2 regions of the Solibacillus sp. FSL W8-0474 genome follow, and region 1 is predicted to be linked to the other one. Evidence: riboswitches for the same ligand, from Rfam matches in the RefSeq annotation. Region 1 holds a riboswitch; the other holds the start of a gene.
What was found. A riboswitch is a leader RNA that binds a small molecule or an ion and turns the genes downstream of it on or off. The one in region 1 is predicted to bind FMN.
Positions count from the first base shown of each region.

Region 2: linked by a shared signal. The riboswitch ahead of NYE67_RS06325 (ECF transporter S component) and the one ahead of ribE (riboflavin synthase) in region 1 are both predicted to bind FMN.

Region 1 covers NZ_JBBOQJ010000001.1:2,076,303-2,084,563, forward strand. The annotation lists gene NYE67_RS10170 (hypothetical protein) at 25-534, opposite strand; gene NYE67_RS10175 (hypothetical protein) at 741-1,202, opposite strand; gene NYE67_RS10180 (spore coat protein) at 2,179-2,487, opposite strand; gene NYE67_RS10185 (spore coat protein) at 2,505-2,711, opposite strand; gene ribH (6,7-dimethyl-8-ribityllumazine synthase) at 2,872-3,336, opposite strand; partial or broken gene ribB (3,4-dihydroxy-2-butanone-4-phosphate synthase) at 3,355-3,963, opposite strand; gene ribE (riboflavin synthase) at 3,977-4,612, opposite strand; FMN riboswitch at 4,733-4,867, opposite strand; FMN riboswitch at 4,967-5,101, opposite strand; gene NYE67_RS10205 (transglutaminase-like domain-containing protein) at 5,302-6,495, shown strand; gene NYE67_RS10210 (VC0807 family protein) at 7,041-7,730, shown strand; gene NYE67_RS10215 (transcription initiation factor TFIIIB) at 7,751-7,954, shown strand; gene NYE67_RS10220 (hypothetical protein) at 8,027-8,164, opposite strand; gene NYE67_RS10225 (cysteine peptidase family C39 domain-containing protein) at 8,157-8,261, opposite strand, start outside.
Region 2 covers NZ_JBBOQJ010000001.1:1,294,036-1,302,296, forward strand. The annotation lists gene ccsB (c-type cytochrome biogenesis protein CcsB) at 1-889, shown strand, start outside; gene NYE67_RS06305 (response regulator transcription factor) at 1,014-1,730, shown strand; gene NYE67_RS06310 (ATP-binding protein) at 1,723-3,498, shown strand; gene sigX (RNA polymerase sigma factor SigX) at 3,640-4,173, shown strand; gene NYE67_RS06320 (hypothetical protein) at 4,170-5,387, shown strand; FMN riboswitch at 5,496-5,669, shown strand; gene NYE67_RS06325 (ECF transporter S component) at 5,912-6,487, shown strand; gene brnQ (branched-chain amino acid transport system II carrier protein) at 6,711-8,069, shown strand; gene NYE67_RS06335 (YitT family protein) at 8,134-8,261, opposite strand, start outside.

The sequences.
Region 1 (8,261 bases):
TTGGGGGTGTTGGTTAACAAACTGTCATTTTGGAACTAATGGGGATTCAATTTTATTATTTAACGCTTCTGCTTGGCTCATAAAAGAATTCATATTGGCACTTCTAGTAATACGTAATCCTAATCCAACTTCACGAAGTGCTTCCCTTAAGTTTTCAAAGTTCCGCTTATCTTCTACGGTTAAATCAGCAAATCTATATAATTCATCAGTTGGAAATTGGTTTAACTTGAAATATAAATGTTCAAGAATTTCCTTTTCACTTTTAGAAAGCGTTCCCAATTGCTTGCCAGTTGTCATTCCAAGCCAAATACCGTTTAATACATCGCCTAATTCAGTTGTAACCAAATTAGGTTCAGACCAATTATCTTCCATCTGGTTAGCGATCAAGCCTTCCAACTCTACTAAATTACTTTGGACTTCTGTAACAACAACTTGCTCCTTTACGAAGTTCATCTTTATAATTCCCCAAGCTACAATTGCCACGAGTAATATGTTCAAACCTATTGAAAGTCTGAAAAATAATTTTCTTTTCACTTAATTAAACTCCCCCTTTAAAAATAGCTTACCATGGTGCCATCTTGCTTATTAACATATTTCTTATCGGCGAAATTTTAATCTATTCAGACACTACCCTATATAAATGTTATTCAACAATATGGCCCTTTAATGAAAAGTGGTGTGATCCTTATTAAAGAATTGCGCCCGATTGTGGAAGTTTGTTATTCAACTAAAATCTCTCGTTAGTTTAAGAAAGAATGTTCTTTATTTATCTTGTTATATAAATCGATTCTCTCTTCAACTTTGTTATTATTATCCTTCCATTTAACAATCATATAGATGCTATCAACTTGCTCAATTGTTATCGGGGCTTTATTTTCATTAAAGTACGCTGGCCCTTCAATTGCTCCAGTCGATTTTTCTGTTAAATCTGTACCTGGGCCACTTTCCATATTGTGATGAACTACTGTATCTTTATTGTTAATAACTACATGGGTAATAAACTCAAACCAATCTGTCATATATTCATTCTCATCTTTGATTCTTAATGTTCCGTTACCTGCTTTAAAGTCCTCTTGAGTTAGAACAATTTCATAGTTTGTTAAACTCCAATTATCACTTTCACCCATTAACGACAAGTAATAATTGTCTACACGCTCATTACAACCTGAAAGGATTAAGACAAAATAGAATAATGGAATCAAACTCAGATATTTTAACTTCTTCACTGATACTAAATCCCCCTATCAATTGGACGCTTTTTCAACCTAACCTGCTTAGTTTAAGTTCACTTATTCACAAGACCCTCTATATATTAACATAAATATCCAGTTTTTCTTATTAGGCGTTATTCAAGATAATGGCCCGTTTGTGGAATAAGAAAATTGTAATCCTTACAGATTAATTATCAATCTTTATTAAAGACCACACTAAAATTCATGCAATATGTCACCTGCTCGGAATAAAATAACTCACAATAATAGAGGCGCCCTTACTAATAAAGTGTATAATTGAATTATTAGAATTCTTCAATACTAGGTGATAATATAATGAATTTCCCACGACTTTCTCAAATACGTTTCCCAAAATTAATATTACACTCCTTGCTATTAGTCAGCGTTTTGACACTAATATCTATAATTAGCCAAGACATAATTAGGTGGATATTTAAAATAAATTTTTCTTCGATAAATGGAATTGCTAGTTTCTTAGTAATGATTTGGATTTTCTTTGCTATTCAGAATAAAAAATATCAGAAAGATTAAATGGGTATAACATTCTGATTTTGCGAAAAGTTGTATAGGAGGTGTGTTATGAATAAAAAAATGGGGATTTTTATATTTGTATCCTTCTGTTTTTTAATATGGTTATACTTTGCCATATATGAATCCTCAATCGATAACTGGTGGACAGTACTTGAAATAACACAGGAGACTGATCATATTGTGGATATCGAGGTGTCATTAGTAAAGGTGTTGATCGGGACGATTATATTTACTATCAGTGGTTTCCTAATCAATTTATTGTTGTCTAAGCTTCCAATAAAAGATTGATAAAGCATACAGAATCATTCTAAATAACGTTTACAAATCAAATTTGCGTATACGGCAGGAATGTTAATCGATACGGTAATATTACGTTGAAGAAAACGGCTGATTAAACTTCAGCCGCTTTGAACTATTATTTCGCTAATTTTAAAGCAATATCCGCTTTTTCCAGATCATGCTCCATCTGCTCTTGTAAATCATAGGCATGATACATTTCATTTTTAATCATATACTGCGCAATTTTATCATGTGTGTCAATCGCATTATCAAGCTCACGGCGTAATAGTTTTTTTACAGAAGGTGTCGCAGTTTCTGTAATAGCTACTGCTAAACTTCTGACAGCAGCTTTCGATGTAAGTAGTAAATCTGTCGCAATTGCCATATCATCAATGATTGATACATTTAGCTCTTCAGTTTGAGTTTCTGATTTTTTTGTCGCCATTTTTTTCACCTCACGTATTATTTACTTGCGTCAGCAAGCACTTTTTTTAAATCCTTAATCGCCTTAACCGAAAGTTCTAAGTCTTCTTCAAGAATTTCCTTTAATTTTGCATCCTGCACAAAATCAACAAACATTTTCCCTTTTGTCACACAATTCGTTTTAAAAATCAGTACTTCATGGACTTCAAGTTGCTCATGTAAAGCTAGTTCCTTTTTAGCGGCCATTATAATACCTCCTCTTCCATAAGTGTTCACAGTTATTTACCCAACTGGCAAAAAAATAATCACAATGGATTGATGAAGCTATGTAAGAAATGCATAAAAGGAAAAAGGGCTTTTCGAAAATTTGAATGAATCTTTTCCGAAAAGCCCTTTATTTATGAAATTAAAACATCTTATTTAAATTCGCCATTTCTATAGCAGACATCGCACTGTCATAGCCTTTATTCCCCGCTTTTGTCCCTGCGCGCTCAATCGCCTGCTCAATATTTTCAGTTGTGACAATGCCGAAAATAACCGGTACCCCTGTATCCAAGCCCGCTTTTGCAATTCCTTTAGCTGCTTCATTGCATACATAATCATAATGTGTTGTAGATCCGCGAATGACAGTTCCTAATCCGATAACTGCATCATAACTATTGGTTTCAGCCATTTTTTTCGCTACAAACGGTACTTCAAATGCACCCGGTACCCATGCAGTATCAATATTATCTTCATTTACACCGTGTCTTTTTAATCCATCAATTGCACCGCTTAATAATTTATCATTAATAAATTCATTGAACCGGCCGACAACGATTCCGATTTTTAAATCTGTACCTACTAATTGCGCTTCAAATGTTTTACCCATTTCATATGCTCCTTCTTATACCAACATTGTGTTTATTTTTATATATTGAACTAAATCTTCTATCGTAATAAATTTCAGCTGATGTTTTAGTGCGAGTTTTTCAAGCTGTGGCATCCGCGCCATTGAACCATCTTCATTCATAATTTCACAGATGACCGCCGCTTCCATCGACCCGCATAATTTGGCAAGATCTACCCCTGCCTCTGTATGACCACGGCGCTCTATGACGCCTCCTTGTTTTGCAATGAGTGGAAAAACATGTCCAGGACGATGGAAATGTTCTGGCTTCGCTGCTGGATCAAGTAATGCCAAGATCGTTGCTGAACGTTCAAATGCACTAATTCCTGTCGTTGTTTGAATATGATCGATACTAATCGTAAAAGCCGTTTGATATGTATCTGTATTACTTTGGACCATTGGATGAAGACATAGTTTTTCAGCGATGGCTGGAGATATAGGTGTACATATTAATCCTCTGCCATGAAGGGCCATAAAGTTAATATTTTCCGGTGTTGCAAATTCGCCCAAAACGAGAAAGTCACCCTCGTTTTCTCGATCTTCATCGTCGGCTACAATAATAATTTCACCATTTTTTAATGCTTGAATTGCTTCGTCTATCGTATTCATCTTTCCCACTCCTTTAAAACCCTGTACGTTGCAGTAAATCCTTTGTAATCGTACTTGCCGTTTGATTTTGTAAATGCTTTTTCACATATTTCCCGATCAAATCTGTTTCAATATTCACAACATCCCCGGCCTTTTTATAGCCCAACACAGTCTGTTCGTACGTATGAGGGATTAAGGAAATGGTAACGAGTGTATCTGTCATATTAAAAATCGTTAAGCTTATGCCATCAACTGTTATAGAACCTTTTTCGATACACTGTGCAACTAAAGTACGGTCCATCGCTAAATCTACATAAACCGCGTTTGCAACAGGTCTTTTCCGCTGTATGATTGCGATACCATCAACATGACCAGATACAATATGTCCGCCAAAACGGCCGTTCGCCAGCATTGCCCGTTCCAAATTGACATGCATACCTACAGTCAATTGTTGCAGGCTTGTTGCTTTAACAGTTTCAGGCATCACATCTGCAAAAAATGAATTGGACGTAAATTTTTTCACCGTTAAACAAACTCCATTCACCGCAATGCTGTCTCCAAGCTTTACATCTTCTAAAATTTTACTTGCACGAATGGCTAATTCCATCGTTTGTGTGGACTGAATAATCTGCTCCACAGTTCCTAACTCTTCAATAATTCCTGTAAACATCCTACTCACCTCTTTTAAAAGTAAAAAAAGAACCCCGATTGAATTCGGAGTTCGATGAGAGGGAAATTTAGCAGCATCAAATAAGCCTTTTGAACACAAATTTCAAAAAACGCATGACATTGCTTCCTTCTCCCATCCAGACTATACTGTCGGCTTTGGACTTGCACCAAATCCTGCACACAAAAAGCGGCTCACGGGCTTAGAGATAAACTCATCACCGTCGATTGGGAATTTCACCCGACCCCGAAGGAAATTCATATAAAATTTTCAATAAAAAAATCCCATCACTTGGCGCGACGGGAAAAGTGTATAGCAAAAAATCACATTTCAAATCAAATTTTTAAAAATGCGTTGCTATTCCTTCTCCCATCCAGACTATACTGTCGGCTTTGGACTTGCACCAAATCCTGCACGCAAAAAGCGGCTCACGGGCTTAGAGATAAACTCATCACCGTCGATTGGGAATTTCACCCGACCCCGAAGGAAATTATTTTATTTGAAAATTATTGTAACATAGATTATTTAGAATACTAATAGTCATTTCGGACCTTCTTGCTTCCATAAGCCTCATTCCATATACCTCTACTAACTTGTTATTCCGTTAATAAAAATGAAACTTTTAAGGTGGGCATCCGTATATAAAAATATCCAGAATATTTTAAAAACTAGGAAAAGAAAAGGTGTCTATAATGAAAAATATTGTCAACATAGCATATTCGTATCATAACTCAAATAAAGGCATAACAAGGATATGGACTACTTTACCGATGGATCACCCTGGCGTGACTTGTACTCATTCCCCTGAAGAAAAAGTAATTGATGACGGAAACAATGAACTCTTTTATTTTACTTTAAAGGAAAATGAACAATTTCAAATGAACTATTCCGTCGATACGTATAAACAAAGTGAACAAAAAATGCTTACGGATAAAGAAAAGGCATTTTATTTGCGCAGCGGCACACTTGTTGTTGTGGATGAACAGATGAGAAATTTAGCACATGAAATAACGGCTGGCGCTGTAACGACAATGGAAAAAGCAAAGGCCATTTTCCATTATGTAGTCAATCATTTTAAATATATGTACCCGCCTAAGGGGAGAGGCATCAAGTCTTTTTTAGAGGCGAAGCAAGGTGATTGTGGCGAGTATGCTTTTATGTTTTCTTCCCTTTGCCGTTCTATTGGTATCCCGTGCAGATCCCTTGTAGGCAGTTGGGCAAACAGCAAGATGAATGCACATGTGTGGAACGAATTTTTTGATGAACAAACGGGCTGGATTCCAGTCGATTGCAGCATGGCCTATATTCAAAAGAAGAAAAAAACCCAATTTTTATTCAGTAATGTCCGAACATTAAAATGGACCGCATATTTCGGGCAATTAGAACAGCAGCGAGTTGTTTTTTCCTATGATGCAGAGCTGTATCTTTCCCCTAAATATAATGATCTGGATAAACAAACTATAGTCGATTCGAAATATCCTCCCATTGTGCCTTTTCAAATTGACGGTCAGCCTTTTTATTGGGGCTACGAGGCAGTAGAAGGATGTGTACCATACATGCAGCCGATCTACGTGCGGTTTGACCAGGAGAATTTATCGATAAAACCTAATAAAAATCAGCATAATTATTTAGGTCAATGGAAAATTACAGAAACCGGCGCTCTAGGGTTCTTTTCAAAATTAAAAAGCTTTTCCTATTTCGTTTTCTTTATTTCTATTATATTTAGCTTTCTGTTAAGCAGTCCTTTCTTTTCTGCATTAACAGCTGGTTCGGTTATTGTTATATGTATTTCATTTATAGCCAGAAGAGAAAGAGCCTTATTTTACACGGTTGTTGCACTGTACTTTTTATTGCCTTTAGTCGCTAATTTATCAAAGTTAGTTTAATTGCAGGATTGCAAATAACTCACCTACCTATTTTCTTAATTTTCATTCAATTTCTCAGGAAATAAAATAATCCATTTTATTACAATTAGGTTTATAATTGGTTCATCAGTATAAGTTGGGGATGACAAAATCGAAAAATAATATTTTCTAATTAAGTCCGTTCTGCTACGCTACGGGGAAAACGCGTTGAAGCAAGTGTTTTGACGGCTCACCCTCCGCTCCGCGTCACTCTACTTGGCATAAAGTGAATTTCTGCAAAAATGAAGAGATAAAACATAGCATTACCGCTCTCCGCCGCCTCGCGATAGCGCAAGCGGCTTGATTGGGTGTTTTTTACTTCACTTTATAAAGAGGGCAAAATTTTGGGATTGGTGGGCCTCGCAAACGGCAATAAAGGCAGTGATAAAGACACGTATCACGTGGTTTTAGCGCTGTCTTGCCGTAGCCCACCAATCAATCAAGTGAAATTTTATTAGAAAAGCAACCCCATGTTATGGTGATGGGCCTTATAATTGTAATTACATTTGATATATATGGAGGATTCTATGGCAAAAAAACCACAGTCGAATAAAAATTCTATTCTACTTGAGCTGCTGTTTTATGCGGCTTTACCCTATATTATTTGGAATTTTGGTAGGGAACCTTTAGGGGATTATGTTGCGATGCTGCTTTCCACCGTTCCTGGAATTCTTTATACCCTTTACCGCTTTATTGTGGATAGACAATTTAATATAACGGGATTATTTATTTTAAGCTCGATGCTAATTGGTACAACTGTGGATTTATTATCAGGTTCAGCGCAGCAAATGATTATAAATGGCATTTATTTAAGTCTTTTTTATACTTTTATATACTGTATTCTATTCATCATAAAGCAGCCTTTTTCATTATATATTGCGATAGATTTTGCATATTTGCAGGGCTATGACCGAAAAGACAGCAAAACTTTATTTTTTCAAAAGGGTATTTTCCAATGGTTCCAAATCATCCAAGCGGTGTTTATTATTCGGGGTCTTGTTATGGCAGGGTTAACGGCATTTTTGCTAAATAAATATGGTATTGATGGATATGGGGACATGCTCATCTATAAAAAAGTAGCGGGCTGGATATTTTCCATTATCGTAATGGGACTTTTCTTTAATATTAATAACGTTATACAAAAACATACAAAACAATCTCAGGAAAATAATCAACCAGAGACAAAAAGTTCGGAAGTAGTAACGGAATCAGTATAGCAAAACGAGGAGTGAAGAAATTGAGTCATTCTACAAAGGTAAATGAATGTCCAAAATGCAGTTCGACGGAATTAGGAAAGGGCCAGCACAGTGGTCATAGTGTCATGTCCCCCATCAATAAATTAGGGTTTGGGTCCATTATTGAATACATTATTTGTACAGAGTGCGGATTTATAATTGAAGGCTATGTGAAAAAGCCGGAGCGGTTTAAGGACACGTATTAATCTATAATCAGTCTGATAAGCTCAAAATGTATAACCTCGGTCTAGTTTAGGACGGGGTTATACATTTTCAATTCAATCAAAAACCCACTCAAATAATTTAGCAATCAAGTATAGTGGTGCACCAACGATTATTGCGCCGGCAAAAAAATAACAAATATATTTAAAAATATCAAATATAGCTCCAGCCATATCATCGATAAATTTAAACACTTTCATCCCTCCTTTGAGCAGCTAAATAAGTATTGCTATAAAAAATCATATGCATTCTCTTTATATTCCATTGTTTTTTAAATTCTTCGATTGGAAC
Region 2 (8,261 bases), 780 kb from region 1:
TAAAGTGTCGGCATTAGGTGTAGTAGCTTTACCAATCGCACTCCTAATCATTGCCTATGCTTCAATGTTCCCGACTGAGGTAAGTCCGTTAGTACCGTCATTACAAAGTCATTGGTTAACAATTCATGTAATTACGGCAGCAATAGGTCAGTCTATTTTTGGTATCAGTGCGGTAGCGGGTTTGATTTATTTACTGAAAAATGTAAATATGAATGAACGCTCAAAAGAGAGCTTTTGGCTTGAAACTGTTATGTTCTGCTGTGTATTGATTGTCGGTTTCGTGGCAGCAACGGTAACATTCAATGTCATGGATTATGAAGCGAAATATGAATATGTCGATACTTTGGATGAAGTAAGTACTTCAACATATATGATGCCGGCGATTTTTGGTATGAATGAGTATGTAGAGTTAACAGAAGATCGCATGACACCATTAGTAGAATTGCCTGCACTAATTGATGCACGAAAATTAACAACAGTAGTATGGTCTATTCTATTTGGTACGGTGATTTATATTTTGATCCGTCTCATCTTTAGAAGAAAGGTAGCAACTATGTTCCAGCCGTTGGTAAAGCGAGTAAACTCTACATTGATGGATGAAATCGCATATCGTACAGTTTTAATTGCATTCCCAATATTTACGCTTGGAGCACTGATTTTTGCAATGATTTGGGCGCAAAAAGCATGGGGACGTTTCTGGGGCTGGGATCCAAAAGAAGTTTGGGCACTTGTTACATGGTTGTTCTATGCAGCATTTTTACATTTACGCCTATCAAAAGGTTGGGAAGGTAAAAAAACTGCCTGGTTAACTGTAATAGGATTCCTAATCATTCTATTTAATTTAGTTGTCGTGAACTTAGTAATTGCTGGTTTACACTCTTACGCATAAGTTTATTAAAATATCATAAAGTTATAAAAGTTCAATCATTTTGATTGAGCTTTTCTTTTCAATTGTACTTATAAAAGGTACAATGGAGTAGAGAAAGAGAAGAGTTTTGAAAGGGGCAACATCAGTGTCTGAAAATATTTCTGTATTAATTGTAGATGATGAAGACCGCATTCGACGTTTATTAAAGATGTATTTAGAACGCGAAGGCTACGCAGTAGAAGAAGCAGAAAACGGAGAACAAGCACTTTCAATGGCGCTAGAAAAAGATTATCATTGTATTTTACTGGATATTATGATGCCTGAAAAAGACGGTTTAGAAGTTTGCGCTGAGCTGCGTGAAAAGAAAACAACACCGATTATTTTGTTAACAGCAAAAGGAGAAGAAGCAAACCGTGTTCAAGGTTTTGAACTGGGAGCGGATGACTATATTGTTAAGCCATTCAGTCCGCGCGAAGTTGTGCTGCGTGTAAAAGCTATTTTACGTCGATCAGCGGTATTTTCACCGGTAGCGAATGCTTCTTCATCTAAGGATTTAGTTGTATTCCCACACTTAACTATTGATCACGATGCGCACCGTGTAACAGCGGATGGTACAGAAGTGAATTTAACACCAAAAGAATATGAATTATTATACTTTTTAGCGAAAGCACCAGATAAAGTATTTGACCGTGAACAACTGCTAAAAGAAGTATGGCATTACGATTTCTTTGGCGACCTTCGTACGGTGGATACCCATGTTAAACGTTTACGTGAAAAGTTAAACCGCGTCTCTGAAAATGCGGCGAAAATGATTGTAACTGTGTGGGGTGTCGGCTATAAATTTGAGGTCGTAAATGATTAGAATAGCAACAAGTATTGTCGGGAAGCTATGGGTAACCATTTTGCTTCTCGTTTCATTTGTCCTGTTTATTTTCACGGTATTTATGCTGGAGTTTCTTGAAAGCTATCATAATGAACAGTCTGAAATTTCCTTGAGACAAACTGCTGCAGCCATCGCCAGTATTGTTGATGAGGATGAATTGGATGATAAACAATTCGCAATTATTTCCGAGTTATTAACGGAAACGACAAATGTCCTCATTGCAAAAAATCCAAATGAAGTACTGTATTCAATGCAAGAGGGATTGAATAAAGAGGAAATACAGAAAAATATTATTTCGAACGAGGATTTAGGGGAAGTTTATGAATCAAATGAGCCGATTGTTAAAGAGCTTCTCCTGCCTTCGAACATTGAAGAAAATAAAAATTTGAAATATATCGTTCTTGGCTTCCCGTTAAAAAGTGACGAAGAGTTACACGGGGCAGTATTTATTTACAAAAACCCGGACGCATTAAATCAGACAAGTAATGAAACAACGAAAATTGTCTTTTTGGCAGCGGCCATTGCATTCATATTGACGACAATTTTTGCGTTTTTCCTTTCTTCCAAAATAACGTTGCCATTACGTAACATGCGTGAACACGCTTTTGAATTGGCAAAGGGTCGATTCGATTCTAAAATTGAAATAAAGCAGAATGACGAAATTGGTCAGCTGGCTGTAGCCTTTAATCAAATGGGCCGTCAATTAAAGCATCATTTGGAAGTGATTAATCAGGAAAAAGAGCAATTATCCAGTATTTTAACATCGATGACAGATTCCGTAATTACTTTTAATCGTGATAAGACAATTTTAGTTAGTAATCCCCCGGCGGAGCGTTTGCTTCAAAAATGGTTTGTTGAAAAAGGTTTAAACAGTTCGAGGCCGATTCCGGAAGAGCTCTATCAAATGCTTGACCATGTCCTGAGTTTTGAAGATCAGCTTGACGAAGAGCTACAGATGGGGAAATCTTATTATAGTATTACAATCAGCCCGCTCTATAGCGGAGATTCAATTCGTGGTGCAGTCGCTGTTATACGAGATAAAACAGAGGAAACAAAGCTAGAAAAGCTGAAATCGGATTTCATTGCCAATGTTTCACATGAGTTGCGAACACCGATAGCGATGCTGCAAGGCTATTCAGAAGCTATTATAGATGGTGTTGTCACAACAGAAGAGGAACGCACTGATATGATTCGCATTATTTATGATGAGTCCCAACGGATGAGCCGACTCGTTACGGATTTATTGGATTTGGCACGAATGGAGTCAGGTCATATGAGTCTTTATAAAGATGACGTCCCATTAGTGTCGGTAATCGAACGTATGACGCATAAGTTTGATCAGACAGCTAAAGAAAATCATGTACATCTTCTTTTTGAAACTGACTTTTCGGAGGATGCGCTTATCCCGATTGATGAAGACCGAATTGAGCAAGTGTTAACGAATTTAATCGATAATGCAATCCGTCATACACCGGCTGAAGGCTCAGTTACAGTATCGATAACAAATGAACAGAAATTTGCTAAGGTTCAAGTGAGCGACACTGGCCAAGGTATACCACAAGATGACTTACCATACGTATTTGAACGTTTTTATAAAGCGGATAAAGCACGGACGCGTTCAAAAGGTGGAACAGGCTTAGGGTTAGCAATAACAAAAAATATAGTAGAAGCACATAACGGTACGATTTCTGTAGATAGTGTGGAACAGCAAGGAACAATCTTTACATTTTATTTACCACTAACTTAAGAAATTGTAGTAGGAAAAGTTTATCATTTTGTTCTCAAAGTGATAAACTTTTATTTTTAACAAGCTATTCATATAATATTACAGGGTATTGTAACTTTTACTGTTTGAAAACGACAAATTATTAGAACGGAGGTGGGATGGGTGCAACAGTCCATATTCCATCGATTATACGATATGTATCATCAGGATGTTTTTAATTTTCTGTTTTATTTAGTAAAAAATCGTACAGCGGCGGAGGATCTTTCCCATGAAGTGTATGTACGTGTACTGAAATCGTATGAACGCTTTGAAGGAAAAAGCTCTGAAAAAACGTGGCTTTTCTCAATTGCAAAAAATGTGGCAATTGACTATTTCAGAAAGAAACAGGTTCGGGATAAGCATGCATTTACCGCATTTGATTGGGAAACAGAGCAGCTTGTAAGCTCTGTCCCTTCACCAGAACAGTCAATGGAACTAAACGATGAACTAAGCCGATTACTGCTAGCATTGGAACGATGCTCGGGAGATCAGAAGATGGTGATTATTATGCGCTATCTTCAGGAACTTTCAATACAGGAAACGGCTGATATATTAGGATGGACCCCAGGTAAGGTAAAAACGACGCAGCACCGGGCATTAAAAAATTTAAGACAGTTATTGGAAGCTCAAGATGGAAAGGAGGCGAATTCATTATGAAAAAGGAGCGTTGGGATGAGGAGAACCTGGAGCAACTTCTAAAACAGGCCCCAAAAGTAACCGATCATCGGACAAAGGATGAAATATTTAATCGTTTAAAGGATGAAGGAGCATTTAGTGAAGAGCCGCCTCAAATACAACAGCCTACTCAAAAAGGGATTCGCTGGGCGCCGCTTCTAGTATCTATCGCTTCCTTATTTATTATAGTTTTGATTGGTGCACAGTTTTTAGGAAATGATCAGTCTATCTCTATGGAAAATACATTTGATATGGCGACTACAGAATCGGAAGAAAGTGCCAAAATGAGTAGGGCTGGAGATGCAACTTCAAAAAGTGAATCCGCGACAATTTCCAACTTTTCAATGGATACACAAGGACAACAAACTTTAATTTATGAAAGCCAGCTTGAAGGAGTGACATTATTCAAAATTGGTCTTGCTGGGGACGATGCAGAAAGTGTTCCTGTGAGTATTTTAATTCCTAATGAAGTTGTTGTTGATAAGCTTGGCACGGATAAACCGACAGCATTGGAGCTTTATAAAACGTTTAGTCCATTGCTGGATGAGCAAATGCTTGGATTTAATGAGTATCATCCGTTAAAAGGCGAATTGCGTGAAGAAGGAAATAAACTTATTCACACATTACCCGAGGACCACGGATATGACACAAGTTCGGCTACATTATCGAATTATTTCGGTTCCCTTGTAGATACATTTGGCAATTCGTATGAAGAAGTACAAATTGAAGATACTAATGGAAAAATCGCTTATTTTGATCATGTTGGCGAAATGGGGCAGTCAATACCATTGAAAAGTGAACAAACACAATATAATTATTTTATGTATCAAATGAGGGATGGGGCAGTTTATTTAAGTCCTAACTTCCGAATGACCTTTCCAAACGTAACGGATGCGATAAATAATATGACAACTGAAGCCAATGATATATATCGAACAGTCATTTTACCTGGAGTTTCGTTGACAGTAGAAGATGAAGGGGAAATTGTAACAGTAACATTCGACCAAGCGCTTGATTTAGAACAATATGATCCCGCTCAAGTGATGCGTATGATCGAAGGGTTATTATTAACAGCTGCTAGTTTCGATAAACAAATTAAATTTGAACAAATTGTGCAAGAAAATTGGAGTGGTTTTGACTTTACGAAGCCTTTGGAGAAGCCAGTTGCGGGAAATATCCTATTCTATAATTTTTAAACAATTCAAATAAATTTACTCGGAATTGTAAGCAATGGTCTTTACAATTCCGTTTTTATATATATAATAGAAATTGTAACAAGTATTTTGTTGCATAATTTCATATTGATTCATCTTCGGGGCAGGGTGTAATTCCCGACCGGCGGTAATTAAAGTTGTAACCTCTGACCATTAACTTGGAGGACGTTACAGAAAACTTTTCGAGCCCGCGAGCCACTTTTGTGTGCAGGATTTGGTGTGATTCCAAAGCCGACAGTATAGTCTGGATGGGAGAAGGTGAAGGTACGGTCGTCATTTTATGAAAATGTCGTGCTTTGTAGTACCATTAATAATTTCCTTAATTATGAGCGAAATATCTTTCGTATACATAAATTTAAGGGAAGTCACTACAAATGTATGAGTAGACTTTATTTAAGTGTGCCTATTTCTCCCTTATGCTCTTTTTTGCATAAGGGTTTTTTCATGAATGATTTGATACGTCCTTTCTTCTTGCGAGATGGAATCAGCAAAGAGGAGAGATTTCTATGCAAAAGAGAACTTTGAAGTTACGATCATTTGTAACTATCGCAATGCTAAGTGGGATTTCGTTCATTTTAATGTTACTGAACTTCCCATTACCTTGGTTTCCTGTATTTTTGCAGATTGATTTTAGTGATGTACCTGCATTAATAGCGGCGATTACAATGGGACCTGTCGCGGGCATTCTTGTTGAATTGGTAAAGAATGTACTTGATTGGATTTATACAGGGGCGCCAGAAGGAATTCCGGTTGGTCACATGGCAAACTTTGCAACAGGCGTATTATTCATTTTACCAGCTTACTATATTTATAAAAAATTCCCTTCCGCAAAAGGGTTGATTTCAGGCTTAGTCGTTTCAACAGTAGTAATGTCGTTGGGAATGGCTATATTAAACTACGTAGCGTTCCTGCCGATGTATACGTATCTACTAGGCTTTGAATATGATATGTATGAAACAATAGTATTGGGTATTTTACCATTTAATATTGTTAAAGGAATTATGATGCTAGTTGTCGTGACGATGATTTACCGTTCAATGCGTGTATGGATTGAACAACAGCGCAGACAATATTTAGCTTAACTTAATATACAGCGAGGAGTTATGTCATGAACAGTTGATTTTATGACATAACTCCTTTCTATTTGTTGATAGATTGTTAGGCTATGTGTCTAAAGTTATATGGAAATAATTATTGCTATTGAATTCAAAGTAATTCACTGTTATCATAATGTACATTGTTGTGAAAAATCGGGCTATTTCGTCAAAAGACCAACATGATATGACTTCTTTAGGAGAGATGACGATGGAGAAAAAAATACCATTTTCAACATACGCAGTTATTGGCACAATGCTGTTCGGTATGTTTTTTGGTGCGGGAAATTTAATCTTCCCGATTCAAATGGGACAATTAGCAGGTACGAATTATTGGCTTGCATTAATTGGTTTTCTAATAACGGCAATAGGGTTGCCGTTTTTAGGTATTCTTGCAATTGGTTTATCTGGAAGCAATGGATTGCGTGATTTAGCAAGTAAAGTACACCCGGTATTTGGTTTGCTATTTGCATTGGCATTGTATTTAACGATTGGACCGTTTTTTGCCATTCCGCGTACTGCTACGGTACCTTTTGTAGTTGGTTTCGAACCTTTTATCGATCCATCACAAATCACATTATGGCTTGCAGTGTTTAGTTTTGTATTTTTTGCTATCGTATTTTACTTTTCATTAAATCCAGCGAAAATTATGGATATTATCGGCAAATATTTAACGCCGGCATTTTTAGTTTTTCTGTTTGTATTAATCGGAATTAGTTTATTTTCGCCGATGGGTAATTTTGTCGAGCCTGCTGGGGCATATATAAATGAAGCGTTTATGACAGGGTTTAAAGAAGGTTACAATACGATGGATGCACTTGCTTCACTAGCATTCGGTATTGTTGTGATACATGCCATTAAACGAACGGGTATTACCGATAAAAAGGAAATTGCAAAAGCGACTTGGAAATCAGGTATCTTTGCAATGGCTCTTATGATGCTAATTTACGGTCTCATTACTTATATGGGTTCATCGAGTGTAACGGCGATAGGAACTTATGAGAATGGCGGTCAAATTTTTGCAGCTGTAGCAGATTATTACTTTGGCTCGTACGGAGCGGTTTTATTAGCTATTATTATTGTACTTGCCTGCCTCAAAACAAGTATTGGGCTGATTACGTCATGTAGCGAATTTTTCCATGAAGTATTTCCAAAAGTGAGCTATAAAGCATTTGTTGTATTGTTATGTATTGTATCGTTTGTGATAGCAAATGTCGGATTAACAAATATAATTACATATGCAGTACCGGTGTTAATGTTCTTATATCCTTTGGCAATTGTCTTAATTATTTTAGCGCTTTTCGGACCGTTGTTTGGTTATAAACAATCAGTTTTTGCGACAGCTATTTTATTTACATTCTTTATTAGTGTTATCGATGGCTATAATGCATTGATCAATAATGTCCCAGCATTTGAAATGAATGCTTTAACAACAATTTCTGAAATTTATGCACATTATTTGCCGTTCTATTCGATAGGGTTGGGATGGATCGTACCTGCAGTTATTGGGGTAGTGATTGGTTTATGCATTCCGGGTACCGACAAAAGTAATGCTGTAGGTAATCAATAACATGAATCAAAAAAAGGATGAATTGAAAGCATATGCTTTTAATTCATCCTTTTACTTATCTATATTAATGGATGTTTCGCTTTTGGAATGTCCCGCCACTTACTTCGACTACTTCATAAACAGTAACGAAAGCTTTAGGATCGACCTCACGAATGATGGCCTTTATTTTACTTTCTTCCATACGGTTAATGA